DNA from 4 places in the Bacillus sp. WC2507 genome. Region 1 is predicted to be linked to each of the others. Evidence: riboswitches for the same ligand, from Rfam matches in the RefSeq annotation. Region 1 holds a riboswitch; each other region holds the start of a gene.
What was found. A riboswitch is a leader RNA that binds a small molecule or an ion and turns the genes downstream of it on or off. The one in region 1 is predicted to bind thiamine pyrophosphate.

Region 1 (8,107 bases):
AGGCTGCTGTGCATCGAATATATCCATACGACGTACTGCGAACGTTAAAACCTCAGCCTCAGATACATCAATTGCCTTTTGCTGCACATCAAAATCAGGGAATTTTCCTGTTCCTAATAAAAGTCTAGAATGAAATGAAAATGGTCCAATGTTTAACATAATCAACCGCCTCCTACGAAAGTTACAATCTCAATTTGGTCTCCATCAAAAACAAATGTATCTGTATGATCATCTTTTTGTAAAATATCTTTATTACGCTCTACTACAACAATTCTGTTATCTAACTCTAAATGTGTAAGTAACTCAGCTACTGTTTTTACACTCTCTGGCACTTCAATTTGATTACCATTAATTTTTAAATTCAAACTTCCATCTCCTTTCTAAACTGTTTTAGAAAGCAATGAATCTAGCAAGTGATTTTCCTGCTTTCCTTCTATTAAATCAGCCATATACTGACCAGAAACAGGACTTAATAAAATACCGTTTCGATAATGCCCCGTACAAGCATATAAACCTTTTATTTCTTCATGCTCTCCCATATAAGGAGCTTCGTGATTTGATTGTGGCCTTAATCCTGCCCATGTGCTTTCCCACTCTGCTTCTTTTAAAGCCGGCAATATTGTATAAGCACGCTCTAATATAGAAGTAATACTTTCTGGTTGCACAGTTTTATTAAACGTATGAGGCTTCATCGTTGCTCCAATTACGTAACGTCCACCGCGCTTTGGTGCAATGTAAAATCTTTCTTGGAAAATAGGTGCCTTTAAAAGTGGTTTTCTACTTCTTACCGCTACTACTTCTCCTTTAACTGGATATGTACCCCATTCTCGGTGAAAATGCGCTAGTAGCTTCGTGCTCCATGAACCACCCGCAATCACAACTTTTTCGCATGTGATAATACCTTCGCTCGTCATAATTCCAGTCACTTTATTATTTTCAATACGAATATCAAACACTTCTGTCTGTTCATATATATCAGCACCCGAAAATGATGCGGAATGTGCGAAGGCTTTCGTAAGCTCTGGTGCAATAACATGACCATCTTTTGGATAATATACAGCACCTATAATTGACTCAGATAGAAATGGCTCTTTCTCTCGTAAACGATCTCCTGTTAGAAAATAAGAATCTTCACCTGTTTTCTGCTGCCAATCCATAATGTGAAGAATTCTTTCCTTCTCATCTTCATTTTGGGCAATACGATAAATGCCTTTTTCTTCATACCCAATATCGATGCCTGTTTTTTCACGTAAAACTTCTGCAAGTTGTGGAAATATAGCACGGCTTTCTCTAGCAAGTTCAAATAGTGGGTCATATGCATCCCATTCTGCCTGAACCCCAAGTAAACCAGCAGCCGCTTTCGAGGCTTCAGATGCAATTCTTTGCTTCTCTACAATCGCTACTTTATGCCCTCGTTCTGCTAGAAAATGTGCAACTGAACTACCAATTACACCTCCGCCAATTATCGCTACATCATACTTCTTACACATGTTTTTCCGCCCACTTTCTTATTGATTCCTTATAAGATTTCGCTTTGCTATACGGGTTACTACTGCTTATAATCCCAGACATAACAGCAATACCACTGACACCGTTAGTAAGAACATCCCCTGTGTTTTCCGTGGTGATTCCTCCAATTGCTGTAATCGGTATGGATAAACACTTTCCAATGTCTGAAACTTCTTCAAGCCCTCTCGCTGGCACACCTTTTTTACAATCTGTCGGAAATACATGACCATAGACGAGTGAATCCGCTCCATTCTTAAATGCATCGATCGCCTCTTCTAAAGAATGCACAGAATAACCGACATGCAAATAAGAAAACTTTTCTTTCACTGACCTTACATCTGCGCTTCGATATCCTAGCTGCACGCGCGGAATGTTTAATAAAATAGCAATATCAATTCGATCATTTATTACTATCTTCGATGCCGGAAAGCCTTTCTTCAAAAGACCTTCCACACCTTCATACAATTCCTTCGTACTTTTCTCACGCTCACGAATATGCAAATAATCAATCTCACTCTCAATTTGCATTGCTACATTCACTAGCTCTTCGAATGACATGTGACCATTTGAGATTACATGAAGCTCATTTTTCATATTCATTCGCCTACTTTAAAATGTTTTCGAATAATTCCTCAGCCGGAACGATTTCTTTCGTCATTCCTTTATCTTTCAGCCATTTATTTTGTTTCTCCCATGACTCTTTTGAATCTGATAAGAATGGCTCATCTTTCGTTTCCATCTTCTCTAATAAAATTTTCATACTTTCTTTTTCAACTTCTGGTACAAGCGGGAAGTTTTCTTTTTCTTGATGATTTAATAAAATATTTAATGCTTCATCCGGATTTTTCTTCATGAAATCATAGCCTTTTTTCGTACCACGTAAGAAGGCTTGCAACGCTTCTTTATCTTTTTTCAACGTTTTATCACCTGTTACAAATACAAGCTCATGATAGTTTGGTACACCGTAATCAGCTGGATTAAAGTATGCTGGTTCATGACCTTCATGGCGCATAACAGGGACTTCATGGTTAATGTATGCCCCTGTTACCGCATCCACTTTTTTCGTAATTAGTGCCGGTACTAAATCAAAGCCAACATCGACTACTTTCACTGTATCTGGATTACCACCAGCTTCTTTTACCATCGTTTTTAAATACATCTCACTTAAAGGTGTTCCAGAATATCCAACTGTTTTCCCCTCTAAATCTTTTGGCGATTGAATGCCTGCTGATTTCAGCGATACAACATGATTTAATGGCGAACGTACGACAGCTCCAATTGATTTCACTGGAATTTGTTCATTTGCTTTTGCCATGACAACATCTGGCTGATAATATAAGCCAACCGTTACCTTTCCTGCAGCTGCTAAAGTTAATGGATCAGTCGGATTAGAAGGGAATTTAATATTCACCTTTACTCCTTCTTCTTTAAAGTAGCCTTTTTCAATCGCCGCATAAATAAAGCTATGTACCGCATTTGGGTACCAATCAAGCATGACCGTTATTTCTTTTTCTTTTTTATTCTTATCTGATGCCGAATTACTAGAACATCCAGCGATCATTGCAACTAATAATGTAAACACAAAGATGCGTTTTAAAAATTTCATGAATGCTTCCTCCAACTAATAAATTTCTTTTCTAAAATCGAAATAAGGACAACAAAGAAAATAGCTAATAATGATAACAATACAATGGGGGCAAATACACCCGCTCCGTCTAATTGCGTCATCATTCTTTTACTGAAATATCCTAGCCCAGCTTGTGCACCGAGCCATTCACCAATTGCCGCCCCAATCACACTAAGCGGAACTGCAATTTTTAAAGCTGAGAAAAAATAAGGAAGAGCAGATGGTAACTTTAATTTAAGAAAAATATCTTTTTTCGTTGCTCCATACGTAACTAAGAGCTCCTCCCATTCTTTTTTTGTACTACGTAGTCCATCATACGTATTGACCGCAATTGGGAAAAACGTAATTAAAACCGTGACAACAACCTTACTCCAGATCGTATATCCAAACCATAAAACGAAGAGCGGAGCAAGCGCTGTAATCGGAATCGTTTGTGAGGCAACTAATAATGGATAAAATGCTCTCTCCATCCAATTACTCGCATTCATTAATATTGCTAGCCCTACCCCAAGTACGATAGAAATAGCCACCCCTATTAAAACGACGTATAATGTTGCCGGCAAATGAACTGTAAATAATATATCTTTTAGTTGCCATATCTTCATTACAATTGCAGACGGTGACGGTAAAATGTACATCTCATCTACAATTCTTGCGCCTATTTCCCACATGACAAGTAAAACACTAGAAAGTGTAAGGGCAGGTAATAGTTCCTTCAACCGGTTCATCATACGAGTACCTGCCTTTGTAACATACTAAGAAGCTCATCTTTAAGCGCTAACACTTCAGGCTTATACAAATCTTTTCTTGTCCGATTACGATCAAGCGGTACAATCCTCTCGGTTAAAGTAGTTATCGGTTGATTTTCTACAACGAAAATTCGATTAGAAAGAAACAATGCTTCTTCCACATCATGAGTGATAAATAAAATTGTTTTTTCCCACTCTTTCCATTGTTCAAACAGCCATTCTTGCAAAGATGCCTTCGTTAACGCATCCAACGCGCTAAACGGTTCATCTAACAGCAATATCTCCCCGCCTGTTAATAAAGTTCGAATAAAAGATACGCGTTGTCTCATACCACCAGATAAATCTTTCGGATATTTTGTCTCATACCCTTGTAAGCCAAATTTATGTAACAGTTCCTTTGCCTTTATTTGTGCTTCTTTCTTCTGTACACCTTGGCACTCTAGCGGCAGGGCAGCATTTTCAATAATCGTTCTCCATGGCAGGAGCATATCTTTTTGGGGCATATACCCTACAGGATGGCTCTTTGTTTCTGTCAGCTCTATCTGTCCCGTACTTGTTTCTTCTAAACCTGTAATAAGGCGAAATAAAGTACTTTTCCCGCATCCACTCGGTCCGATAATACTTACAAACTCTTTATCTTGTATAGAAGCATTTAATTCCTTGATGATTGGTTTCTCATCATAATGAAAAGAAACATTATGAAACTGTAGTATGTTCTTGCTCCTCAAATCCCCACATCTCCTTACGATAGGACATATCCCAGAATAAATATTCAAATCGACTGGAATATAGGAAAATCTCCTCTAATCGATCTAGCTCTTTGTCAGACTTTCCAACTGCCATTTCATTTAATAAATCTATTAACCAAATACAAAGGCTACCGTATTCTTCCGAACTATATCCTTGAATCCACTCACCAAAGAACTCATGATCTCTTGCTCCAGGAATATCGTTTAAACGCTTTCCAATTTCCCAGTAGCTCCACATACATGGAAGAAGTGCTGCTATTAATTCCGCAAGCGTGCCATTTTGAGATACAGACATCATGTAATTTGTATAGGCTAAATTTTTAGCAGATGGTTTTGCAGATTCTATCTCCTCTATAGAAATACCAAGTCTTTTTGCATATTGTTTATGGATTGTCATTTCTCCATTTAATATGCCATCAATTTGTTCAGCAAATTTCCCCATTACTTGTGGATTCGTTGCTTTTACAACACCAATCGCATATAGCTTTGCATAATCTAACAAATATAAATAATCTTGAATAATATAATACTGAAACTTATCTTTTTCTAACGTGCCATCTCCCATACCTACTACAAACGGGTGATTATGACTCATCTCCCAAACTGGTTGTACAGTTTCTAATAATCTATCGCAAAATTTCATTTCTCTATCCCCTTTCAATTTATATATCTAAATAAAAAACCACTTCTAAATAAGAAGTGGTTACAGCAAATAAAATTATAATTTATTCGTTGCTCCACTTCCCTTCGCTAGTATTACCTAGATCAGGTCTGTAAGGGTTAAGGATTATTCCTCTCTCAGCACAACAAGCACCCCTAGTGGTTTCAATATGAAATTTTCAAATAAAAAAGCCCCGTTTCTATACGCAAAGAAACGGGGACTCATTATTATTGTCCGAATTGCTTCCCTACGCTAGCATAATCTAGATCAGGTAATGAAAAGGATCAAAGGCTTACGGCCTACTCTCAGCTGGCAACACCAGCTCTCCTAGCAAACTATGAAATTATCACTGTCAGTATAACACCGTAATAAGACATCATCAACTATTTTAATTTTCTCAATTGTCAACAAAATAACGGAACTATATAATACTTATATTCTATCTTAGAAATTATTATCCTAATTAATTGGATAAAAAGGAATCATTATCCTCAAAAAATTTATTTTTATATTGATTTCATATTACATTTATGTGAATACACCCACTATATTATATCTTTATACTATAATAAAATTACAACTATACAACTAGAGGAGGTCTCTATTATATGAATATGAAAGCTACTGCTTTAACAGCAACTACTGTCGCAATTGCCTCTTTACTTCCTTCTATGGGAGAAACAAATGTACAAACAGCCAACGCTGAACAATTATCTAATGTAAAAACTGGATATGTAAAAGTCGATCAAGTAGCCTTACATACAAAAGATAACGCAAATAGCTCATCAATTGATACAATCCGCTTTAATACGAAAGTGAACATACTTGAAACAACTAATGGCTGGTATAAAGTATCTGTTAATAATAAAGTAGGTTACGTACAAAAAGATGCTATTCTACTAAAAAACAAACTTCAATCTAATAATCAATACATCGTTAATGCCAATGCATTAAACGTTCGTTCTGAACCTAATTTAGAATCTTCAATTTTAGATGTATTACCAAATGGGAAATTCGTTACCATTCAAGAAGAACAAGGTGATTGGTATAAAATTTTACATAATGGCAAAACAGGTTACGTACAAAAGGCATTCGTGTCTAATGGTTCACAGCCTTTAGTAAAAGGCATCACAGTTCAAAATAATACGAAATACACAGTTGCAACACCTAAACTTAATGTACGTAGCACCGCTAGTACAAGTAGTGCACTACTTGGTTCATTACAGAATGGTACACAAATACAAGTAGTGGAAACTGTAGGAACTTGGTATAAAATTCGTTTTGGCACAGGATACGGATATGTGGCAAAACATTATGTGGTGCAAAATCAAACGCAATCACAAGCTCAAACAGCTCAACCTACTTCAATTCCAGCAGTTTTTAAATTCCCTACTCAAGGAAGAGTTAGCTCAACCTTTGATATGCGCTGGGAACAAATGCATTATGGTATAGATATTGCAGCTCAGGGTAATGTCTCTATCCAGGCGGCGGCTGCAGGTAAAGTTGTGAAATCATATTATTCAGCTAGCTATGGCAATGTTGTGTTCATCGCCCATCAAATAAACGGGAAATTATATACAACAGTCTATGCTCACATGAAAGATCGCACTGTACAAGCTGGTGATCAAGTACAAGCTGGACAATTAGTAGGTCATATGGGCAACACAGGTCATTCATACGGGCAACATCTTCATTTTGAATTACACAATGGAGAGTGGAATTTTGAAAAAACAAATGCAGTAAACCCACTGCCATATTTAGTTAGGTAAATTGTATGCCACGCAATATCAATATATCTCTCTTAATTGAATACTTAGCCTTTTTAGGTTTAATCTTTTGTTTAATCATTTACAATACAAATACTGTATTTTTATCTATTATCATTGCTTTTGTTACTTTAGAAATTATGATGGAAGCCTTTCAAGTACAACTAAAACAAAAAATTGCCCATATTTATAATGCCATCTTTCTATTAAGTGCCCTAATAACAAATATTATTAGTAATGGTTTTTATTTAACTACCGTATTTCCCGTATGCTTTATGGCTGTTTTATTATTCATAGCTAGGTACATTCATGTCCCTAATAACAAAAAACACGAACAAGAAGCTTAGAAAGAGGAGACACTGTGTACCAATCTTTCAAAGATAATCCGCTAAAATATATATTGAATTTATATAAAAAAACAAATACTTTTTTTGGTATACAAGGAAGCTATACGGCACAATTTCTCCTTTATGGAATGTTATTTCTCGTCTTAATTGCGTTCTCCTTACTTTACTAACAAAAAAAAGGATCTCACATAAACTTGAGATCCTTTTTAATTTATATAGAAAATGCTCTTTTATCCGCAAGCATATTTTTCATAAATAAAACTAAGATTATATTTTTTCTCTAAGCTCATTCTTTGTTCATCATCGCACCAATAGAACAGAATATCATGAATTGTTGCATAACGCTTATTTTTAAGAAATAGTTTAAAGAATGATGGTAAACAATCATGTAATTGTATAAATATATAATTGCGTAATATTTCTTCTTTATATTCAATTCCCTTGCAAATATACAATAATTCTTCACAATAATATGCATGTTGTGGAACTTGAATCATTTCGAAAAATGGCACATATGATAATAACTTTCCGATAAAATGATCATATCGATCCATTATTCCTATCGTCATATGCTCCATCATTTCTTTCATTACATATAAATAATCATCTACATGAGTAGTTTTCAATGGGTCTAATCGATCTGAAATTTGAGAAAGTACAGCTCTTTGACAAGCTAACACCGCTTGACTAGGTCCATAA
Region 2 (8,107 bases), 1.8 Mb from region 1:
GGTGAAGAAATTCCTACAAAAAAAGCCCTGATTAGGGCTTTTCATTCTACTTTTCCAGCAAGCTCTCCATGAAATTGCTAATTAAAAAAATTGAAAAAAGACGCACTTAGATTGATGCGTCTTTTTGTGATACCTCTTTTGTGAAATCATATAAAGCAATTGCGCCTAAAAGAACAAGTATACCTTGAGGAACATCTATCAAAATAGTTTTCCAAATTTCTGGAACTACCCATTTAATATTTGCTGCTGTTTCAAGATATGTTTGAAAATAACTAATCGTAAAATTAATTATCCCTAAAAATACAAACAACGATAGACCAAATCGAATTAATTTCTTATTTGTAAACATGTAACACCTCTCAAAATTCATTGGATATTCCTACTTTTGCTTCTTTTTCATTTATGCATCTATATATTTAATTTTAACACATCAAGAACTCCAAAAGATACAATATGCATATTTACATATTGTATTAACAGCATTCCATAATGATTTAGAAATTCCTGCAAGAAAAAACAACTCCGTTACAGTTAACAGAGCCGATTTCTTTCTTGTTTAACTTCAAACCACCAATCTTTACGTTCAAGGTAGAATTTCATTCCATTACGTTGTGCATCTGAAGTTGGAGCAGTAACGAAGTTTGATTGTAAAATAAAAGTCGCAGAAGTTTATCCAGTTAATGCGTAGAAAATTAAATTAACTAACTTATCGATATGCCATTTTGCTATATCCGCAGCACTATCGACTTTACGCAAATCTGACAAGAAAAAATATATAGATAGGTATTATCCATACCTATCTATAACATTACTTCCATTCTTTATCCGATTACATCTTTTACTTCTGTATTCACTGGCCACTTTTCTAAAGTATAAGCCATTTCCCAAAATGAATATTCATATTGACTGCTAATAATGAAATGCTGTTTCATTCGCTTACGGTCAGACTCTGTTACGTTTTCAGCGATAGTATCTAATCTTGTAATTTGCTCTTCAACTAGCGTACGGAACCAATCAGATCCATAAGCAGAAATCCATTCGTTATAAATTGGTTCTTCTGGCTGACACTCTTTTAAACGCTCACCAATTTCATAATACAACCAATAGCAAGGTAAAATTGCTGCAATGATATCGCCTAAATGTCCTTCATACGCAGCACGATACATATGTGAAGTATAAGCGTATGCAGTTGGAGCAGGGATAAAACTATCTTTTTCTTCTTGAGTTATCCCTAGTTTCTTCGCAAAATTCTCATGTAAAGATAATTCCGCCTCGTATGTATTTTGAGCATGATGTGCCATACGAGCTGTCGTTTCTAATTCCAGTGCTTTTGCAGCTCCTAAAGTTTGTACTCTAGCAAAATGACTCAAATAATATGAATCTTGCAGCACATAATAGCGAAAACTAGCTAAATCTAACGTTCCTTCACCAAGTTGTTTTACAAAAGGGTGATGAAAACTAGCTTCCCAAATTGAATCTACTTCTTGACGTAATGATTGTGAAAATTTCATTTAAATCCCTCCCATAATGTATAAAATTTAAGTATTTACCCACAATTATTAAATCTGTAAAATAAAAAAACTTTCTTTACAGGCGTAAAGAAAGTGAAATTGACAGTATTTATTCATGAAATAGCAATGTCTTTCCCACTTCCCTACGCTGGCATTAACCAGATCAGGTACTAAGAGTCTCAAATTCCCATTTGATCTCAGCCTATAATAGGCCCCCCTAGTGGATAAATATTTAATTTTCGTATTGTATTCATCATAACATACTTCATGTTACTGTCAAAAGTATTCATGATACTGCTACTTAAAACCCTTCTTCTTCCCTTACTCTTAATGAAGTTTCAATAATCATATCTAATAGTTTGCTATAATTAATTCCCGCTGCATCTGCACTTTTTGGTAATAGACTTGCTTGTGTCATCCCTGGTAATGTATTAACCTCCATTACATATGGAATACCGTCTTTCACCATCATATCAACCCTTGCATAAACACTACATTTTAATGCTTTATAGCAAGCCAGTGACGCTTCGTTTACACGTTCTTTCAATTCAGCTGGAAGTTCAATAACTTCTTCAATAGTACCAGCATCATCATATTTCGCATTGTAATCAAAGAACTCCGCCGCATGTCGAATTGAAATGATGGGTAACTGTTTTCCATCAAAAATGGAACATGTAATCTCGTCACCTTTTATATACTTCTCTATTACTACTTCAGAATCCCATTCGAACACAGTTTCCAGCATTGAAATTAATTCGTCTTTATCATATACAATCTTTACCCCGACACTCGAGCCACCAGAGTTTGGTTTTACCACTAACGGAAATCCTAACTTATCTAATTCATCAAGATTTAGATCCTCCATTTTTGTAAGTTCAATCCAATCTGGTGTTTCTATTCCTTCATAACGTAAAATCTTTTTCGAAATGTTTTTGTCCATACATATACCGCTAGATAACATATTGCTCCCGCTATAAGGAATACCTAAACTTTCAAGCGTTCCTTGAACAGTCCCATCTTCTCCGTATTTTCCGTGTAATGCAAGCAGCGCAAAATCAATGTCTTTCGCTTTTTCGATTAAATCCATTTTTTCGTTTAACGTAATTGGAACTATGTCATACTTACTTTTATCTAAATGTGCAATCATTTCATTTCCAGTCATAATTGATACTTGTTTTTCAGAGGATACTCCTCCCATAATAACGCCAATTCTCATTTCCTCAACTCCAAATTTCATTTTTTATTGTATCACCGATTATTTTGATTCCCCGAACAATTTCTTCTTCTTTCAAACGTGAAAATCCTAATCGAAAAGTGTTCGTTCCTTCTCCATTAGAATAAAAAACATCTCCAGGAGAAAATGTAACCCCCTGCTCATAACACTTTTGCAAAAGAGTACGGGCATGAATTTTTTCTTCTAACTCTATAAATAAATGAAGTCCACCATCACCGGTCATTCTTTGAAACGGAATGTACTCGTTACACGCCCTAACAGCTAACTCATATTTTTTCTTATAAACAGATCTTGCCTTTTTTAAATATTTTTCAAAATATCCTTCATGTAAATATTGAAACAGAACAGCTTGATCTAAAGTAGATGTGTGAATTGTTCTTGCTCTTTTTACACTTTCTAAATAATGAATCAGTTCTTTATCTGCAATGATCCAGCCTACACGTAAACCAGGGAAAAGTACCTTTGAAAAGCTACTAATATAAATCACATTATTACCAGCGCCAGCAAAAGTTAATAATGGTGCTAAATGTGATCCTGAATAACGTAGCTCTTCATTAAATCCATCTTCTATAATAGGAATCTTATATTTTGAAAATAACCTCATCAGTTCCGTTCTTTTCTCCGAACTCGTAACAATGCCGGTTGGATTATGATAGGAAGGAATTAAATACGCAAAATCAAACTCTTTTTCACGCAAGCTTTTTTCAACTTCGTTCGTATCAATGCCATCTTCATTCATATTAATTCCATGCACTTCAAGTCCATGTAAACGGAAAAGCTTTAGTGCAGCATGATGAGTCGGATTCTCACAAATAACCCGCCCTGACTTCTTCGATAACGAGGATAGTACAATGTCTAATCCTTCTGTAAATCCATTTGTAATTAAAATATCTTTATTTGAAATATCTACACCCTTCATTTCCATATAATGAAGTAGATAATTCATTAGCGGTCTATACCCGTTTGCGTAACCGTAGTTTAATACGACATCACCTTCAATGGACATACGAGTAAGAAAAGCTCTTTTGAAATTTTCCACATCAAATAGCTTTTCATCTGGAGCGATGCTGTTAAAAACAATCATTCCTTTTTCCCAGCGAACACCATGTTTCATTAAATCTAATTCATCCGCTAATAAGGTAACTGTATTAAGTTTATTTTTCCAATCTATTTCAACAGACGAAGTGTTTGAAATATCAACCTTCGCAACAAAATTCCCTTTTCCTTTAACTGCATAAATGAGTCCTTCTTGCTCTAAATCTGCATAGGCAGCGAGTACAGTATTTCTGCTCACACTTAATAATTCACTTAGTTCCCTCGTTGAAGGTATTTTTTGGTCCCCGAGCAAGTGCCCTTTCATAATCATCTTTTTTAAATAATCTTTCAATTGAATATAAACGGGACGATCTTTGACAACTTTAAAATCTTTAAACAAATCCTTACCCCCTGCAATTATTTTTGCATATTAATTTCATTCTCAAAAGGTCCACTACATATGTATTTTTTATTAAGGGCGGTACGGTTTTATAAAGTGAAACTTTAATCAATAGTGGATTCATCCCGACCATTGATTATTGACCTTCACCAATTGATAATTTTACTACCCGTTAATACGTGACAAATCTTTACGATATAAGTTAATTATATCTTTTAAAGCTGCTGCTGCGGCTCCACGTGGATTAGAAGCACCACCAATTGTTGTAACTTGCCCCATCGTATCTGTAAAAAACGTAATCCCTTTTTCTGTCCCATTTACATTTGCTAGCGGATGTTCTTTATGTATTTCGTGCGGTTCCACATTAAGAGCCACTTTTCCATCCTTATCCTTATTTGCTGAAGCTATTAATTTAATATATTTATTTTGGTCCTTAGCATTTCGAATTTGTTGTTTTGTAACCTGTTCGATTCCTTTTATATGTATATCGGCAAGTGTATTCTCTGTTCCCATTAAACTGTTTGTCAAAAGTATCAATTTACACGCACTATCAGAACCACTTACATCTAATATTGCGTTCGTTTCAGCAATTCCTTTACTTTGTGCTTCTTTCAGTGCTTCTTCAAACGTAATATCCTCCTCATTCATTTTCGAAAGAATATAATTTGTAGTCCCGTTTAATATTCCTTCTATTTTTTCAATATGGCAACCAGCTAAACTAAATTGACCAATATCAAGCGTCGGTAATGCGGCCGCAGTTGCACCACTATATCGAATTCGTACATTTGCGATTTTTGCCGCTTCATTTATTTCTCTCCAGTTTGTAACGAGTGCGCCTTTTGAAATTGCTACTATATCCATTTGTTTCTCAATCGCTTGTTTTATATATTGTTTCCCTGGATTTCCATCTTTAAGATTTGTAATAGTTGATTCTACTAGTACAGTACCACTTATGTTATCTGTCGCTCGTTGCTCCGGATAATGTTCAATATATTCTTCAATTGCAGCGCTACCGCCACCATACTTTAATAAATGATGAATAGACAAACCTTCCTCATTATGTATTGCAATATTTCTACCTAATACGCCACTTACAACTAACTCTATTCCATATGTTTCATATATATATGAATATTTTTCATTTAATAATTTTATAAACTCTCTTCCTACTGTTCCATATCCTGATAATACAACTTTAATTTTCATAATATCCCCCCATTTTTTTCTACCATATCCCTCTTTCAATATAATATAAAGCGCCCTCGAATTCCATCGAGAGCGCTTTATTATTACCTATTTTGGTAAACGTGATAGCTTTTCTGCAATTGTTCTATAAAACTCTTGAATACTAGAAAAACCTAACGTGTCTGAAACACTAAGTCCTACCATATCGAGATGATCCCAATTTGTTTTCGTTTCGATATGATTCCATTTTCCAATCTGTAAAGGCTCATTACTATTTACAGTAGCATTAGATGATGGTGCAATCATAGAATTTGTATTTACTACACCATCATTTTGCCACCAAGAAGTATCAATTAATGGACGATTTTCTTCATATCTTGCATAGGACCCTAAGAAAAATGCATTCCCCATTAACACTTTATTCATTGTTATATGAGGCAAATGTAAACCTGTTATAGGCGCCGCTTGTGATGCATGTCCACTATAAGATAAGTAATACACATCTGATTGCGCCTTTACCCAATTATTGAGCTCCTTTGCACCATCTGTACTTAAATCCCATTGACTTATATCCTTTGTATTTTTCCAAAGTGAACTATTTAGGATGCGATCAGTATATTGGAAAAAAGACTCTCCAGTATTCTTCTTTATACCCCATTGATCCAATTTAAAATCATATAACGATAAATTATTGTTTCCTCCAAAACTTGCAGCTGTAATGAGTAAATCTTTGACGAACGGCAGTAGAAGACTACCATCCGCAAGTGTTGTCCCATTGTGCGGAGTTGCTAATGTTGTAACACTATGAACATATGATTTCTCGCCTTCAAATAGTGGTGATATATTCGTGTTCGGATGATTGTTTACATAATTTTTTTCTTCAAAACTGCCTTCTTTTAATAGCTGTACTAATGTTCTAATCGTTTGTCCACCCATGCTATGCCCAACTAAATGAACTTTATTTGTTTCACTCCAATTTGGTGCAAAGCCACTATAAGTTCTGCCAAAACGATTATGTCCATGTTTCTCAGCATGTGCGGCACCATAGTCTACTGTACCACCGTTTATTTGCGCATATAATTCACATGCACGATCCCAGTTACTAGAAACAGGTCCAACTGCAGCAGTATGTACGGTATAACCATTTCTTTTTAAATCTTCTTGTATATCATGAACACCACCCCAATATTTAACCCCTAACATTTCCTCTCTACCCCACCCAGCAAATCCATTCACTAATATGATAGGATAATTATTTTGTTGTCTCTCTTCAGCGTGAGTTGTTTTTGCTGCGAATAAAAGCACAGTCCCTATTGCGAATAAACATATTTTTAAAAATAATTTCCCCATGCTTCCTCCCCCTAATAAAACGTTTACATTTTTCTGTAAAAAAGATATATATATTTTATAACTTAAACATAATGTAAAGTATTTTATATACATTGTATATATAGAAAACATACACAAATGTTGATAAATATTAATTCAGGTAAACATTTGCTTTTTACAATATAACTTGTAAATCTGATTATTTGAATTTATAATTAGATTTAGTTTCCTCATGTTAAATGGATTTAAAAATCATAAGAAAACTAATTTCATTACTTAAGAAGGAGGAAAAGTCATGCAAATCGAATTAAATATTCATACATTATCTCAACCAACTAAAATAACTCCATCTAATCTTGAGCGTAATACTATCCCTTCTACTAAACTTGAAGTAAAAAAATTAAATGATCCTATCAAATTTGATATTCGTTCATCTGAAAAAGAAATGAAACAACCTGAGCATAAATTTAACGAATTAGATTTATGGAAGATGTTAAAGGATAAAGGTGTTCCTTTATGGATCATCCTTGAAATGCTACAAAAAGTCCGTAAAGAAAAAGAAGCTCAAAATAATTCAGGTCAACATTCAAACGCGATTGAAGAAACGCATGAGACTCGATTAAATGAAGTAATGTAATATATGTTATATGAATGGCCTATAAACTAAAAAGAGTTCGAGGTTGATAAAGTTTCTATCAGCCTCGAACTCTTTTTTAAGGTTTTTCCCCGATCGTTACAAACTGAAAAGATAGTTCTTCTTCCAAACCTTTAATTAGCTTTTTTACTTTGACATTTTCATTAATCAATGTATTATCTGTCGACATTTTAGGCTTTTCGTCACCTAGTGATTGTTTCAAATGAAGAAGGTGCATTTTCGTTTCATTTGCCTTTATTTCTTTATACACACTATTTTTTGATACCATTACATACCATTGCGTTGGATATTTACGAGTGTTACCTATCCAAGCGTCACTATCGTATGAAACAGGAATCTCTTTTCCTTCTAATTCAATACTTTTCATACTCTTTTCATCTTCATGTGTAAACAACAGCGAGCCCTCTTTCGGGAATTTCGGTAACTTATCTATTAGTTTTAAATTGGATCCATTATCTCGTTTACGAAAAACATTTGCTTTAATCATCGCTTGTGCTGTGGATTCATTTAAAATTAATACCTGTCCATTCCCATATTTACTTTTTTTCACAGAAAACACTTCATTTTCTTTCGTAATTTCTTGATAACGACTAATAATTGGTGAAGTTTTATTTTCATCCCCAATGATTATTAAACCGTTTGCAGGAAATGAATTCTCCTTTTTAGAACATGCACTAAAACTTATTAAAAATAGTATCGTTAACATAAAAATAGTTAAAGTTCTTTTCATCGCGTTTCCTTTCATCATACAGTTCATT
Region 3 (8,107 bases), 4.3 Mb from region 1:
CGTCAGATGTTTTTCCTTGACCAGTTTGATGGAAGAAGTTATCAAAGTAATAACTTTCTTTCGTAAATTGGTTTAAGAATGGTGTAACTTCTTGTCCGTTAACTGTTGCACCAATTAAGAATGTTTGTAATGACTCAAGAGAGACAACAATTACGTTTTTCCCTTTTGCAGTACCAAACATATTTGGATCTGGTTTGCTTTGCGTTGTTTTTACGTAGTTCTCTGTTTCTTGTAATTTACTACCGTCAGCAAATGCTTTTTGTGAACTTGATTTTGCTTGTAAGCCAAGATCATACACTTGGTGTACATATAAACCTAAGTTTTTAACAAGCATAACGCGATCGAATGAACGTGTTAATAGTTCAGGACGCTCAGCTTCTGCCAGTCCTAAGTTTGCGAAGAAAATAGCAATTGTTGACACGAAGTATAGGGAACGCATTGGGCGTGCTACACGTTCTGTCGGTGCAAAATTTTTCATCTTCTTCAATAAAATGAAGAATACGATAATATCAGCAAATGCAAGGATAATTTTGTAGTTAAACAATTCTTTTACACTAGAACCTAAACTTCCAAAGTTAGATGTTTGTCCTAGTACTGGTAAAGTAACGAAGTCATTGTAGAATCCGTAGAACATTACGTTACCAACAAGAACGATCGTTAAGACAAAATTAATTCCAAGTGCTATATAGTTACGTTTTTTCCCTTTTGCAAATAATGCAAGACCAACAAGCAGTAATGATGCTGCTAATGGGCTAAGGAATAAAATGAATTCTTGCATGAAAGATTCAAGTTTTAAATCGAAGCTTGTGCGTGTAATAAGGTACGTCTTCAGCCATAAAGCTAAAGCTACGAATACAGTGAAACGCACATTTTGAAATTGTGATTTCAAGGTTTCTTTCATTCATTTCCACCCTTTCTCTATCAGGCTTGGTCGATTTTGGAGCGAAAAATGCTAAAATAAAAAATACATAGTTTTCTTGGCCATAATTAGAGGTTCTATATTCACCCATATACGACTATAACTATGCATACCCTTTTGGTTTCTTGTGCTGCTCATAAGCATAACGTCATTTCTGTATTATACAACAAAATTCATTTCTGAGAAACACTATAACATTTTACATTTTTTGTATGAGATTTGTCACTACCAGAGAAAACTTTAACATTCGTTTATATGTCCGTCAACTAGAAAATATAACAAAGATAGAACAGAATGTTAAGTGAAAGTGAAAATTTCTTTGGTTGAGAAATAAGAAATGACGATGGGTAAGGGGTTATATAGAAACCCATTATATGAAGGGAAGTATGTAAAAATTAACGAACACTTGTTCTTTTTTGGTTTATTTGTTACAATAAAAGTTCATTGATAGATTGTGTGTAATTTTGATGAACTTTTACTGATAACATATTGTAGCTTATTTCTTTTTAAAAATAGGGAGGCTTTCACATGGGGCAAAAATTTTCAGTTGAAGCGTTTTGGAAGAAAGCAAAACATGTTGCAAAGCAAGCAGGACAGTCGGTCATTTATGCAAGTTTATTATTGTTTTACGTTTTGCAAAGACCTGATGTTCCAAAGCGAGTGAAAATTATTGTGATTGGAGCACTTGCTTATTTTATTGCACCAATTGATGCCATCCCAGATTTCATTGCTGGAGTTGGTTATACAGATGATTTAGGGGCGTTGACGGCCGCACTATTACAGGCATCGTTATACGTCAATGAAGAGGTGAAAGATAAGGCACGAGTGAAGTTGGCAGAGTGGTTTGGTTCGGATATAGACACATCATTTATCGATCAGAAATTAGATCAATAGGTGAGAACTGTCATATGGTGACAGGGCGAACGTAAGCGAGGAAGTGCTTTATGCCATCAGGAAGAACGCATACGAAAATAAACTTAATATCCCTTCCGGTTGTTTTGTTTATGCTCTTTTCGTATGGATTAACAAATTTTGATTTTTTATTAACTTTTGCAATTGGCTTTTTAGTAGGTACTTCATTTTTAACGCCGGATTTAGATACGTATAGTAATGCGTATAATAAATGGGGATTCCTGCGTATATTTTGGTATCCGTATAAGAAGGTCATGCCGCATCGATCCTTCTTTACACATACAATTATACTTGGTGATGTGATTCGTATTGCATACATGTTAATCGTGTTTTCTCCGTTTTTATTCCTATTAAATGTAATCGTGCTTGACGGGAATTTAATAGAAATTGCGAAGGAACATGAGGTTGAAATTGTAACGTTCATAATGGGAATTGTTGTGGCAAGCACGCTTCACATTATAGCGGATAAAGTGAATACGCGCCGCAAGAAAATGATGAGAAAAAAGAAGAAACGCAGAAGATAAAAAACCGTCCCAAAAGGTATTTTGGGACGGTTTTTTCTTAATTAATAGGTTGATTATTCTTGTTGTATCATCGATAAAATTTCATTTATCATGTCATAGTGTCGTTTTAATCAAACGTTTGTTTAAACTTAAGCTTTCAGTACTTTAATACCTTTTACGATGTTCCAAATGAAGTAGTATAAGCTAATAATTCCGCAAATACATAAGACAATCATTGCTCCAATTCCCAGTGTTACATCTGGCTGGTCAGATCCGATACCCATAATTCCTAAAATAGTTACGCCGATGAATGTAGCGATACTTGGAATAATGTGTGTCCATAGAGCACGTTTTGCATGTGGTTTTGTTTCAGCATCGCCTACAATCCAAACGATAATAGGGAATAAGATAGGGGCAAATAGTACACTAAAGTATGATAAAGCAGCTAATATTTTGTTTCCGTTCATATATATCACCTCATGAATAATGTCTGTTGTTATACTATTATTATGCAATAGTTTTGGCAAGCTTTCTATCGATGAACATTACAGGAACGTGACGATTTTGTAAGATTTTCTGTTAAATAATAAAATTTTCAAAAAAATCTTTTTAAATGGAAATTGTTATGGTACAGTATAAATGAAAGTTATTGAAAACGTTTTCTTAAACGTTTTTTATTTTTAGATTTAAAGGTATGATGACCTGACAGTCTGTTGATGAGGTTATTCTATTTAAAAGGGGATTCTTTAGGGGGAGAGAACAATGAACACATGGACACAAGTTTATGATCCGTTCGGAAACATTTGGATTTCGGCAGCGGTCGCACTTATTCCGATTATCTTTTTTTTCTTAGCTTTAGCAGTTTTCCGCATGAAGGGGTATGTGGCAGGATTTATTACAGTTGTACTTACAATTTTAGTGGCGTTATTCGCTTATAAAATGCCGTTCACGATGGCGATGGCAGCGACCGGATATGGTTTCTTATACGGACTATGGCCAATTGCTTGGATTATCATTATGTCGGTATTTTTATATAAAATTTCTGTGAAAACAGGTCAATTCGATGTGATTCGTGCATCTGTATTATCCATTACGAATGACCATCGTTTACTCGTTATTTTAATCGGGTTTTCATTCGGAGCATTTTTAGAAGGGGCAGCAGGATTTGGTGCACCAGTAGCGATTACGGCAGCACTTCTTGCAGGTCTTGGGTTAAATCCTTTATATGCAGCGGGTCTTTGTTTAATTGCAAATACGGCACCAGTAGCGTTCGGGGCGATGGGAATTCCGATTACAGTGGCTGGACAAGTAACAGGTATTGATCCACATAAAATCGGACAAATGGCTGGACATCAATTACCGTTTCTATCATTATTTGTTCCGTTCTTTATCGTATTTTTAATGGATGGATTGAAAGGGGTAAGACAAACATGGCCTGCGTTATTTGTAGCCGGTAGTTCATTTGCAATTACGCAGTTCATTACAGCGACGTTTTTAGGACCGGAACTCCCGGATATTACGTCAGCACTTGTAAGTTTAGTGAGTTTATCACTATTCTTAAAAGTTTGGCAGCCGAAAGAAATCTATCAATCGGGGCAAGCAAATAGTGAAGTAGCTGCGGCAACAACGGCGACATCTATGCCGAAACTAACAGTAGGAAAAGTCGTAAAAGCATGGTCTCCATTCATTATTTTAACTGTCATGGTAGTTATTTGGAGCCAAAGTTTCTTTAAAGCGTTATTTGCTCCAGGCGGCGCATTGGAAAGCCTTGTGTTTAAGTTTGAAGTTCCAGGCTTGCACAATTTAGTAATGAAAGCAGAACCAATTGTAAATAAACCGACGCCTTACGAGGCAATTTTGAAATTCGATGTATTATCAGCAACGGGAACAGCAATCTTAATTGCTTGTGTCATTTCTATCTTTATTTTAAAAATGAGTGCAAAAGATGCAGTAGCGACTTTTAAAGAAACGCTAAATGAGCTTAAGATGCCAATTCTATCTATTGGATTCGTATTAGGGTTCGCATTTATCGCAAACTATTCTGGTTTATCATCTACATTAGCGTTAGCGCTTGCTGGAACTGGTGGACTATTCCCGTTCTTCTCACCATTCTTGGGGTGGATTGGGGTGTTCTTAACAGGATCTGATACGTCAGCGAATGCACTGTTCTCGAATTTACAAGCGATTACAGCACAGCAAGTCGGTGTATCTGAAGTACTTCTCGTTGCAGCAAATACAACGGGCGGTGTAACAGGAAAAATGATTTCTCCGCAATCGATTGCGATCGCTTGTGCGGCAGTTGGACTTGCTGGGAAAGAATCAGATCTGTTCCGATTTACATTGAAGCATAGTTTATTCTTCGTAATTATTGTTGGTATTATGACGTATGTACAGGCATATTATTTAACGTGGATGATTCCATAAACAACAAAAGAAATAAACTTTTCATTTTTCAGATTATCGTGTATGATGGGAAAGTATTGAAAATTAAATCAGTGATAAACTAGGGGTGCCTAACGTATGCGTAGGCTGAGAGAGAAGCGCGTGAACTTCTTAACCCTTTGGACCTGATCTGGCTCGTACCAGCGTAGGGAAGTTAACGGCTTTACATAATGATGCCTTTATGAGCCAGGTCCTTATTTTTTTATGGACCTGGCTCTTTTTATTTTGGCATACGCTGGCCATATCTCGTCCTTGTCACGTACAGGGGGGCAACAAAGGTTATGAAACAGTCTGTTTCAGCTGAGCAAATTGAATTGAAATCGAGTTTACCAGGAAGTAAGAAAGTGTATGTGGATGGACCACGTGCAGGTATGAAAGTGCCGATGCGCGAGATTGAACAAAGTGAAACGAACGGCATTCCGAATCCGCCAATTCGTGTATATGATACGAGCGGTCCTTATACAGATCCTGCGTATAAAGTGGAGCTAGAAAAAGGAATTCCAACGCCGCGCCACTCTTGGATCCTAGAGCGCGGAGATGTAGAAGCGTACGAAGGGCGCGAAGTGAAACCAGAGGATGACGGTGTGAAGGTGGCTTCGAAACATACACCTGTTTTTCCGCAAATGGATCGCAAACCGCTTAGAGCGAAGCAAGGTGCAAATGTTACGCAAATGCATTATGCGCGTAATGGCATCATTACGTCTGAGATGGAATATGTTGCGATTCGTGAAGGAGTAGAGCCTGAGTTTGTTCGCAAGGAAATTGCGGAAGGCCGTGCGATTTTGCCAGCGAATATTAACCATCCGGAAGCAGAACCGATGATTATCGGACGTAACTTCCACGTGAAGGTCAATGCAAATATCGGAAACTCTGCTGTATCGTCTTCTATTGCAGAAGAAGTGGAGAAGATGACTTGGGCAACTCGCTGGGGTGCAGATACGATTATGGATTTATCTACAGGTAAAAATATTCATACGACACGTGAGTGGATTATTCGTAACGCGCCTGTACCAGTTGGGACTGTACCGATCTATCAAGCGCTGGAAAAAGTAAACGGAATTGCAGAAGATTTAACGTGGGAAGTGTATCGTGATACGTTAATTGAGCAAGCGGAGCAAGGCGTTGATTACTTTACAATTCACGCTGGCGTATTACTTCGTTACATTCCGATTACTGCAAAGCGTACGACAGGTATCGTTTCACGCGGTGGTTCAATTATGGCACAGTGGTGTTTATTCCATCATAAAGAAAACTTCTTATACACTCATTTTGAAGAGATATGTGAAATTATGAAGCAGTATGACGTTTCGTTCTCTCTTGGAGATGGATTACGTCCAGGTTCGATTGCAGATGCAAATGACGAAGCACAATTCTCTGAGCTTGAAACACTTGGTGAATTAACGAAAATTGCTTGGAAACATGATGTGCAAGTGATGATTGAAGGACCTGGGCATGTACCGATGCATTTAATTAAAGAGAATATGGAGAAAGAGCTTGATATTTGTCAGGGCGCGCCGTTCTATACACTGGGACCGTTAACGACAGATATTGCACCAGGTTATGACCATATTACATCAGCGATTGGAGCTGCGATGATTGGCTGGTTTGGAACGGCGATGCTTTGTTATGTGACGCCGAAAGAACATTTAGGTTTACCCAATAAAGATGATGTTCGTACGGGGGTTATTACGTACAAAATCGCTGCGCATGCAGCTGATCTTGCGAAAGGGCACAAAACGGCTCATCAGCGTGATGATGCACTTTCAAAAGCTCGCTTTGAATTCCGTTGGCGCGATCAATTTAATTTATCTTTAGATCCTGAACGTGCGATGGAATATCACGATGAAACATTACCAGCAGAAGGCGCGAAAACGGCTCATTTCTGTTCCATGTGTGGACCGAAGTTTTGTAGTATGAGAATTTCACATGACATTCGTGACTATGCGAAAGAAAATGATTTAGAAACGACAGAAGCAATTGAAAAAGGGATGAAAGAGAAAGCGAAAGAATTTAAAGACACTGGTAGTCATTTATACCAATAACACGTTACACCTCTTTACTTGATTGATCACACTGTAGTACCTAATTTAAATATAGAAGAAGCCCCTTTGCTAAGACGGTAGCAAAAGGGGCTTCTGTCGTTTATCCCGCATTAATGGGCAGTAAGACCCCCACCTCAAAATTCAGTGAAAGCACAGAAGTTAGGTGGGGGATCAACTGCCCATAAAAGCCCGATTGGTTCAACTAATAATCAGTGGGGGATGAAGAAAACCCCCACTGATTAAAGTTTCACTTTATAAGGCGAAGAAGAGGTGTACCCAGTAGTATAAGAGGAATAATGTGACGACTGTTGTGAGAGGAATGACGATAAGAGATACACTTAAATAGTCTTTCCATTTTACTTTAATCTTGTTTTGTTTCAGGATATACATCCAAATGAGGGAAGCTAGCGTACCGATTGGTAATAATAGTGAACCGATGTCACTACCAATAATGTTTGCGAGGTAGATAGTTTTTAATGTGACTGGGTCTAGTCCCATTTCTGTTAATGTGATTGTACCAATCATAAGTGCAGGATGGTTATTGAAGACGTTAGAGAGGAGAGAAACGAGTCCGCCCATTGCAAAGCTAGCGTAGAGTAGATGTTGACTTACAACTGGTTCAAGCCAATTTACAAGCGCCGCTGTTAACCCTGCGTTGTGAAGTCCGTAAATAATGACGTACATAGAGAAGGCGAAAATTAAAATGTGCCACGGTGTCTTTTTCAAAATGTCGACAGGATTTGTTCGTAAGTAGTACCATCTCCAGATGAGAAGAACGAGTGAACCGAGTACTGCAACAATTTCAATTGGGATAGATAAGAAGGATGCGACGAATAGAAGACAGCGCATAAGGAAGACGAAGCCTAATACTTTCAACATAAATCTTGTCCGTTTTTGTTTCGTATTAACAGAATTTTTTCCTTTTAACGGATGGAAGTTTTTTGTGAAGAATATTTCTTCGATATCATATGAAGAAACAGGTAATCTTTCTGGTAGTTTTTTCTTTAAAACTGTGTACATAAGCCATGACATAAACAATAGTCCTAGTGTTGCAGGTACAAACATCATAGCAGTATGCATATAAAGAGTCATATTCACGATATTTAATGCGATTAGGTTTACGATATTACTTACACCAATTGGTGCACTAGATGCAGTAGCGATTAAAGCACCGCTTAATAAATAAGGGATTTGTTGATGTGGTTTTAATTGAAGATTTTTTAGGAGAAGAATTAAAATTGGAGTTGTAATTAAAATACTACCGTCGTTATTAAATAAAAGAGTCATAA
Region 4 (8,107 bases), 330 kb from region 1:
TGAGTACGAAAGAGAATAGCATGGCAGTCCAAGGAATCGTAAGTTCTATGGTTGAGTTAAGAGCTGGCGCTCAGTCACAAGAAACTTCAGGACCAAAGTATTTAGGTATTGTATATGAAATGGAAGATAAGATGGAAGAGATAAATAATGCTGCAAAACAAATGGCGAAAGAGTCTGAAGGTATGGAGCATCAATCGGTAAAAGGAAATGGTGTTATTGAACAGACGATTAATCAAATGAACATAATACAAAATGCAGTACAAGATTTATCTTCTACTATTTATTCTTTGGAAACAAGATCAAAAGAAATTAGTGATATTGTAACAGTAATTACCGGTATTTCAAATCAAACCAATTCGCTAGCTTTAAATGCTTTTATTGAAGCTTCACGTGCTGAGGAAACCGGAAATGGATTTGTCGTTGTTGCAGATGAAGTGCGTAAATTAGCAGAGCAGACGGAAGTATCAGCAAAAGATATAGCGAAATTAATAGGGGAAACACAAGTTGAAACGGAAGAAGCTGTTGTTTCAATGCAAAATACTTTAAAAGAAGTAGAATCTGGAATGAAACTTGTTGAAAGTAGTGGTGCTTTCTTTGGGGAAATTTCAAAATCAGCACAATCTGTTACAAATCAAGTTAGAGTTGTTTCTAGCAATTCAAGTGATATATTGCAAAATAGCCAAAATATTGTTCGTGTTGTAAATGAACTATCGCTTATCGCAAATACGTATGCGAATAGTAGTAGTAATGTTGAAGAAAGTATGAAAGAACAGGAAATGTCTGTACAAGATATTGCTGAATTAGCCAGTTCTTTAAGCTGGCTTTCACAGGAGTTACAAGAGTTAATTGGGGAATTCAAAAGTTAAATGAAGTGATTATATGTGCTTTTGTTTGTTCAATAAAATAAATCATGCTACAATGAAAACGAATTAAGGACCGGGGAGCCAATTGGCTGAGAGGATGTAAACAAACATCGACCCTCAACCTGATCTGGATAATGCCAGCGTAGGGAGTTACTTAAAGTGATGTAGCATATGTTATTCTATAATAACTTGCATACAAGGCTTTCCTACGCAGTAGGAAAGCCTTTTCTTGTTTTAATATTTCATTTTATAAGGGGGATTTTACTATGTCACAACAAGTTACAATTTCATTTTCAGTAGTACCACAAGCGAAGAACAAAGATGTGTATTCTGTTGTTGATAAAGCAATTGAGGTTGTACAACAATCGGGAGTTCGTTATGAAGTAGGGGCAATGGAAACAACACTGGAAGGAGAATTAGATGTACTTCTTGACGTCATTAAACGTGCGCAACAAGCTTGTGTGGATGCTGGTGCAGAAGAAGTGATTACTTCTATTAAAATCCATTATCGTCCAAGCACTGGTGTAACGATAGATGAAAAGGTTTGGAAGTACCGTGATGAATATGCAAAACCAGAAGCAATCTAAAATAATTACAACAATTTGGCTTATCCTTCTCATTGCGATATGGGAAGGATCTGTTTCATTATTTAAAATTGAACCGTGGATTTTACCGAAGCCTTCTGCCATTGTTCAAGAATTAATTGGAATGAAAGATTTACTATTACCGAATACGATACAAACGTTACAAGAGGTTATAATTGGACTATTTTTTGCAATTTTAATTGGGACAAGTATTGCAATTATTATGGACGTTATCCCTTTATTTCGTATTTTAATAAATCCGTTGCTTGTTATTTCGCAAACGATTCCAATCGTTGTACTTGCACCGTTATTTATTATTTGGTTTGGATATGGAATGCTACCGAAAGTAATGGTAGTAATACTCGTTTGTTTCTTTCCGATTGCGCTTAGCATTTTAGAAGGTTTTCAAACGGTAGATAAAAATATGTTGAAGTTGCTGCAAACGATGAAGGCAACGAAATGGCAAGTTTACCAGAAAGTAAAGTTTCCAGCAGTGCTTCCATACTTTTTCTCCGGTTTAAAAATTGCAGTTACATATAGCGTAATGGGAGCGATTATTGGAGAATGGCTCGGTGCAAGCGAAGGGTTAGGAGTTATGCTTACGAGGGCTACAAAATCTTTTTTAACTGCCCGGGTATTTGGTGTTGCAGCAATTATCGTCATGGTGACATTATGTCTGTATTTTATCGTGGAGTTTATGGCAAGAATAACAGCACCATGGATATATAGAAAGGACGGCAGAAAATGAAAAAAGGTTTAAAAGTTATGTTGGCTGCCTTATTAGCAGTAGGTGTGGCTGGATGTAATCCGGCGAAGAAAGAAGAAAGTGTAAGTAAAGATCAAAAAGTAAAAGTAGTATTAGATTGGTTCCCGAATACGAATCATACTGGTTTATATGTAGCGCAAGCGAAAGATTATTATAAAAAGAAAGGCTTAGATGTAGAAATTATTCAGCCTGGTGACAATGTAACAGCAGAGCAAATGATAGCTTCAGGAAAAGCTGACTTCGCAATAAGCGCACAAGAAAATGTAACGTTGGCTCGGGTGGAAGGTATTCCTGTTGTATCTGTAGGAGCGATTATTCAGCATAACACTTCAGCTTTTGCGTCACTTAAGAAAGATAACATGACTTCACCGAAAAATTTTGAAGGCAAACGTTACGGAGGCTGGGGAGGACCAGCAGAAGAAGCGACGTTGAAGACAATTATGGAGAAACATCAAGCTGATTTTAATAAAGTCGAAAAAATCATTTTAGGACAAACAGATTTCTTTAAATCAATTGGCCGTGATGCTGATTTTGAATGGATTTATTACGGCTGGGATGGTATTGAAGCGAAGCGTCAAGGAAAAGAGTTAAATACAATTATGGTGAAAGACTTAGACCCAGCGCTTGATTTCTATAGTCCTGTTATTATTACGAGTGAAAAACATACGAAGCAAGATAAAGACTTTGTGAAAAAGTTTATGAGTGCAACGACGGAAGGTTATAATTTTGCAATTAAAGAATCGAAAGAAGCTGCTGATATTTTAATTAAAGCTGTTCCAGATGTGAATAAAGACTTAGTACAAGAAAGTCAAAAGTGGTTAAGTACGAAGTATCAAGATGATGCAAAAGCATGGGGAGTACAGAAGGAAGAAGTTTGGACGAATTACATGAATTTCTTATATGATAACAAAGTTATTAAGAAGAAAATTGATGTAAAAGATGCCTTTACAAATGAGTTCCTTCCAAATGAAAAATGAGTGGATTACAAATAAAAGATATTGTGAAATCTTTCGATGGAAAGAATGTATTAGCAAATATTAGTGCTTCTATACGAGAGGGAGAATTCGTTTCCTTTGTAGGCCCAAGTGGTTGTGGGAAAAGCACATTATTAAATATGATTGCAAATGTTGAAAATCCAACAAGTGGGAATGTAACGTATAAGGATAAGTACGTACAAGAGCAAGATGTTGTAAGTTATATGCCACAGCAGGATTTATTACTACCTTGGCGATCAGCTTTGCAAAATATAGTTCTTCCATTGGAAATCGAAGGTAAACCGAAAAAACAAAGGCTGACAGAGGGAATGGAAGCATTAAAGCAGTTTGAACTAGATGAATATGCAGACCATTATCCAGATGAGTTATCTGGTGGTATGCGTCAAAGAATTAGTTTTTTGCGCACATATTTATGTGAAAAGCCAATTATGCTACTTGATGAGCCTTTTGGGAAATTAGATGCCTTTACAAAAATGGAAGTACATAGCTGGCTTTTAAACTCTTGGCACCAAGAGAAGCAAACAATCGTTATGGTTACACACGACCTAGATGAGGCGATTTTACTTTCAGATCGCGTATTTATTTTATCTCAAAGACCAGCATCAATAGTTGGTGAGGTACAAGTGAAATTACCTAGACCGAGAACGATGGATATGTTAACATCACTTGAGTTAAAGAAGGATAAGGAAGAAATTCTGAGAGTATTAGCTCCTTATATGAAAAAATAGAAAAAGCCTTTTAACAGTTTTTTGTATAATTACTGTTGAGAGGTTTTTTTATATAGGAGGAGAAAGATGAAATCTATAGAAAAAATAGTGAATTCATTAACGATGGACAATCTTGAAGAAGGAACAAAAGAAAAAATAGAGAATAGAATATAACAGAGTAGTTTATACTCTTAATATAACAAATGTTAAAGGAGTGAAAGGATAAAATGACTTTATCAACTGTTCTTCAAATGGTTTTAGCTTGATACGGGAGAAGTCTGCCTATTTTTTAAAATTAAGCTAAATTGAAGACAGCAGGTAAAGAACCTTAATCCTTTTTTACGATAATATGTAATGGGTAAGGTGTATTCACCTTACCCATTTTTTATATATACAATTAAATAAGGCTTTATACTGTTCTTCTCTCTATTTAGCTTATGAAGAAGTATAAGTAGAGGAGAGAAAAAATGAGTATATTAACAGTAGAAAATGTAAGTCATTCGTATGGTGAGAAAACTATTTTATATAATGCGTGTTTTCGACTATTAAAGGGCGAGCATGTTGGGTTAGTAGGGAAAAATGGAATTGGGAAATCAACATTGTTAAGGATTTTAACAGGAGAACTTATACATGACGATGGGAACATTGAATGGTTTCCACATGTGAAGGTAGGTTTTTTACAGCAGCATATGGATTTACAAGAAGGGATAACAATTGAAGGATATTTACAAAGTGCATTTTCTAATTTGTATGCGATTGAATGCGAAATGTTAAAAATTGCTGAAGAAATGAATGGAGCAGGAGAAATAGAAAAACTGTTAGTAAGGTATGGAGAATTACAAACTATATTGGAAAGCTCTAATTTCTATCAAATTCATACAGAAATTGAAGAAGTAGCAATCGGTTTAGGGTTATTTGAAATCGGGTTGAAAAAGGATGTTTCAAAGTTAAGTGGAGGACAGCGAACAAAGTTATTACTTGGGAAGCTCCTTTTAGAAAAAGCTGATGTTTTATTGTTAGATGAGCCAACAAACTATTTAGATACAGCTCATATAGAATGGTTGCAATCGTATTTGAGACTATATGAAAAAGCTTACATTATCATTTCGCATGATGAAGTATTTTTGAATAATATTACGAATGTTATTTATCATCTAGAAGAACGGAAGGTTAAGCGGTACGTAGGCGATTATGAACGTTTTTTGCAAAGTTATCAATTGCAAAGAAAACAATTACAATCTGCGTATGCGAAACAACAAAAAGAAATTGCCCAGTTAGAAACATTTATTCAAAAAAATAAAATTCGAAAAGCGAAACAGGCGAAAAGTCGGGAGAAAGTATTGGAGAAAATGCAAAGGGTTGAAAAGGTTAATCATGTACCTCGATCCCGTTTTGATTTCAATGTTTATGAGGAGCCAGTGAGTCGTATATTACAGGCTGAGAAACTGAGAATAGGCTATAGTGATCCGCTATTTCCAGAATTGAATTTACAAGTGAAAAAAGGAGAAAAGATAGCGATTGTTGGCCATAATGGTATTGGAAAAACGACAATATTAAAAACGTTATTAGGCCAAATAAAGCCGTTAAGCGGTTCAATTTCTGTTGGAGAACGAGTAAATCCTGCTTATTTTGCACAGGAAGAGTTTGCTTCAGAAACAACACCATTAGAGAAAGTTTGGGCAGAACGACCAGATATGACAAAGAAAGAAGTACGCCAAGCATTAGCAAAGTGTGGATTGAAAGAAGAACACGTATTAAAACCTATTCGTTTATTAAGCGGTGGAGAACAAACGAAAGTACGTTTATGTGAACTTATCGTAACGAAAAGTAACGTTTTAATTTTAGATGAACCAACTAATCATTTGGATATAGAAACAAAGAAATCTTTGCAGGAAGCGTTACAACAATATAAAGGAACAGTTTTACTTGTTTCACATGAGCCTTCTTTCTATGAAGCATGGATAACAAAAGTATGGAATATAGAAGATTGGAACGTTGAACAATATGAATAAAGAACAGGCATTAGCTTATAAAAGCTAATGCCTGTTCTTTGTGATTAACATGATTTTCGAGAATTCTTACATGAGAATTGTATGAAGAAGCACTCTTATGGTGCGCTTATAAGCGTGCTTTTTCTTTTGTTATGTTTATATTTATAATAATACTAGATGCCTTTCCCTAATAGGCGACTATCTTTCTTTATATATATAGATAGTTTAAAGTGGAATTAAAATAATTCCTATATGTAAAGGATAATGTGATTAGTATGGGAAGACAATAGAAGTTAAAGGAAATTCATGTAAAATTCAGATGAACTTCACACGAACTTCATATTAGAAACTAAATATAATTATAATAGGTTATTATAATATCGATTTGTGATTTTTCTAAAAGTTAAAAGTTTGAATTTAGGACAGAGCACTCAAACCTAAATTCAAACTTTAGTGAAATAATTAATGGGGATTACGTTTAGTTTTCGCTAATGGATGCATTTACAAGTTCGGCGGGATTGCCTGTTCCTGCCCCTCCGATTATAACAGATCCACCAGGAGGAATTTCACCATTCCATCCTGCATTCGTAATTACGTAATGATTATTTACTTTACTACTAATTTTAGAATCCCAAACTTGTGTTAAATTGCCGTTATAATCAAATTCTAATTTCCAGTTTTTAATAGGGTTCGTTCCGCTATTTTTAATTACAATCGAGAAGTTGTAACCACTTCCCCAATTTGAAGTGATTGAAAAGGAAGCATTACCATTTCCACCAGGAGGTGTTGTGTTAGCATCATCTGTTTTTACAATAATAGAAGTAGGCTGTGATTTATTCCCAGCAGCATCTTTTGCTACTATTGAAAATGTGTATTCTGTATTAGATTCTAAGTTTTTAATTGTAATGCTATTTGTTGTTGTACTCCATTTCTCTTCTCCAGCAGTAACTTCATATTCCGTAACTCCTACGTTATCAGTAGATGCAGTCCAGTTTAATTGAACTGAGTTTGAATTTTTATTTGTAACAGCAATATTTTTTACGTTTGTTGGTGATTCAGTATCTTTTTGAGTAATAGGTCCACCTAGTAATTCTTTTACTAACGTATCAAGTAATTTGGGCCCACTACAACTATATTTTGAACTTGTACGGCAATCCCCGCTAAGTTCCCAAAACATTGCGCCACTTAAACCTTTTGTCTTTATATAGTCTGTTTTATATTTCATAGATTCGTTGTCATCATAGCTAATAAACGTACCTGTAGTCGCATTATATAAATAAGGTACTTTCGCTACATCGTTCCATCCGCGAACAAAACCATTTTTATTAACATAATTAGCTGCTAAATCACCATAATCATACACACCTGTATCACCGGTAGAATAATCATCCCAAGTACCTTTAGAAGCGAGCTTTCCATCACTACCTGGTTTACAAGGTTGGTATTGTCCGTTATTTTCTTTTCCACAACTTTTCCATCCGCGTCCGTAAAATGGTACACCTAATACGAGTTTATCCGCTGGAACACCTTCATTTGTATAAATGTCTATCGCACCATCTACGTAAAATTTCGTATCCGCTGCTGGGTCATTTGGATCTTTGTATAGAGCTGCATTATGGTTAGAAGTAGCTTCCCATCCACCGTGGAAATCATATGTCATAATATTAATCCAATCCAGTATTTGAGAGATTTTCTTTAGCTCTGTATGATCGGCATAACGTTGGCTTGCACCTGATGCGATTGTTAGTAAATATTGTTTACCATCTTCTGCACCAGCTTTAGTTAATGCATTTCGAACTTCTTGAAGGAGTAGGGTGAAGTTTTGCTTATCTTCAGGACGATAACTATCACCAGGAATCGTTTCTACGCCCGGATATTCCCAATCTAAATCAACGCCGTCAAATCCATATTCGCGAAGAAAAGCTACTGTAGATTCAGCGAATACTTTTCTTGTTTTTTCATCCGCGGCCATGTCAGAAAAGCGGTTAGACCAAGTCCAGCCACCAACGGAAATAATTGTTTTTAGGTGAGGATACTTAGCTTTTAATCGTTTCAGTTCGCCGAAATTTCCGCAGCGTGCGTATTTATCACAATCTTCCCAAGTTGTACCTGAGCCAGGATAAGGTTTTGTGACATCAGCCCATGGTTCACCGAGTACGAGAGTGCCATTAGGGACCTCTTTATTTTGCAGTGGTACACCA

Region 2: another riboswitch for thiamine pyrophosphate. It lies ahead of tenA (thiaminase II); the one in region 1 lies ahead of tenA (thiaminase II).
Region 3: another riboswitch for thiamine pyrophosphate. It lies ahead of thiC (phosphomethylpyrimidine synthase ThiC); the one in region 1 lies ahead of tenA (thiaminase II).
Region 4: another riboswitch for thiamine pyrophosphate. It lies ahead of ACUN28_RS27345 (MTH1187 family thiamine-binding protein); the one in region 1 lies ahead of tenA (thiaminase II).

What each region holds. Positions count from the first base shown of each region.
Region 1 covers NZ_JBQXPN010000001.1:4,866,905-4,875,011, forward strand. The annotation lists gene thiG (thiazole synthase) at 1-159, opposite strand, end outside; gene thiS (sulfur carrier protein ThiS) at 162-365, opposite strand; gene thiO (glycine oxidase ThiO) at 381-1,490, opposite strand; gene tenI (thiazole tautomerase TenI) at 1,483-2,103, opposite strand; gene ACUN28_RS25695 (ABC transporter substrate-binding protein) at 2,114-3,115, opposite strand; gene ACUN28_RS25700 (ABC transporter permease) at 3,112-3,864, opposite strand; gene ACUN28_RS25705 (ABC transporter ATP-binding protein) at 3,864-4,613, opposite strand; gene tenA (thiaminase II) at 4,582-5,277, opposite strand; TPP riboswitch at 5,360-5,462, opposite strand; TPP riboswitch at 5,523-5,634, opposite strand; gene ACUN28_RS25715 (SH3 domain-containing protein) at 5,904-7,064, shown strand; gene ACUN28_RS25720 (hypothetical protein) at 7,070-7,408, shown strand; gene ACUN28_RS25725 (DUF3965 domain-containing protein) at 7,639-8,107, opposite strand, start outside.
Region 2 covers NZ_JBQXPN010000001.1:3,107,332-3,115,438, forward strand. The annotation lists gene ACUN28_RS16635 (DUF3937 family protein) at 107-370, opposite strand; partial or broken gene ACUN28_RS16640 (N-acetylmuramoyl-L-alanine amidase C-terminal domain-containing protein) at 532-666, opposite strand; gene tenA (thiaminase II) at 822-1,511, opposite strand; TPP riboswitch at 1,635-1,740, opposite strand; gene ddlB (D-alanine--D-alanine ligase) at 1,813-2,727, opposite strand; gene pdxR (MocR-like pyridoxine biosynthesis transcription factor PdxR) at 2,732-4,180, opposite strand; gene ACUN28_RS16660 (homoserine dehydrogenase) at 4,346-5,386, opposite strand; gene ACUN28_RS16665 (esterase/lipase family protein) at 5,474-6,715, opposite strand; gene ACUN28_RS16670 (DUF3914 domain-containing protein) at 6,990-7,331, shown strand; gene ACUN28_RS16675 (lipoprotein BA_5634 family protein) at 7,408-8,094, opposite strand.
Region 3 covers NZ_JBQXPN010000001.1:558,567-566,673, forward strand. The annotation lists gene ACUN28_RS02955 (LTA synthase family protein) at 1-901, opposite strand, end outside; gene ACUN28_RS02960 (YkvA family protein) at 1,448-1,813, shown strand; gene ACUN28_RS02965 (metal-binding protein) at 1,864-2,355, shown strand; gene ACUN28_RS02970 (DUF4870 domain-containing protein) at 2,484-2,801, opposite strand; gene lldP (L-lactate permease) at 3,097-4,758, shown strand; TPP riboswitch at 4,830-4,945, shown strand; gene thiC (phosphomethylpyrimidine synthase ThiC) at 5,058-6,818, shown strand; gene ACUN28_RS02985 (arsenic transporter) at 7,071-8,107, opposite strand, start outside.
Region 4 covers NZ_JBQXPN010000001.1:5,196,305-5,204,411, reverse strand. The annotation lists gene ACUN28_RS27350 (methyl-accepting chemotaxis protein) at 1-866, shown strand, start outside; TPP riboswitch at 928-1,029, shown strand; gene ACUN28_RS27345 (MTH1187 family thiamine-binding protein) at 1,130-1,450, shown strand; gene ACUN28_RS27340 (ABC transporter permease) at 1,422-2,195, shown strand; gene ACUN28_RS27335 (ABC transporter substrate-binding protein) at 2,192-3,190, shown strand; gene ACUN28_RS27330 (ABC transporter ATP-binding protein) at 3,187-3,936, shown strand; gene ACUN28_RS27325 (ABC-F family ATP-binding cassette domain-containing protein) at 4,383-5,927, shown strand; gene ACUN28_RS27320 (glycosyl hydrolase family 18 protein) at 6,385-8,107, opposite strand, start outside.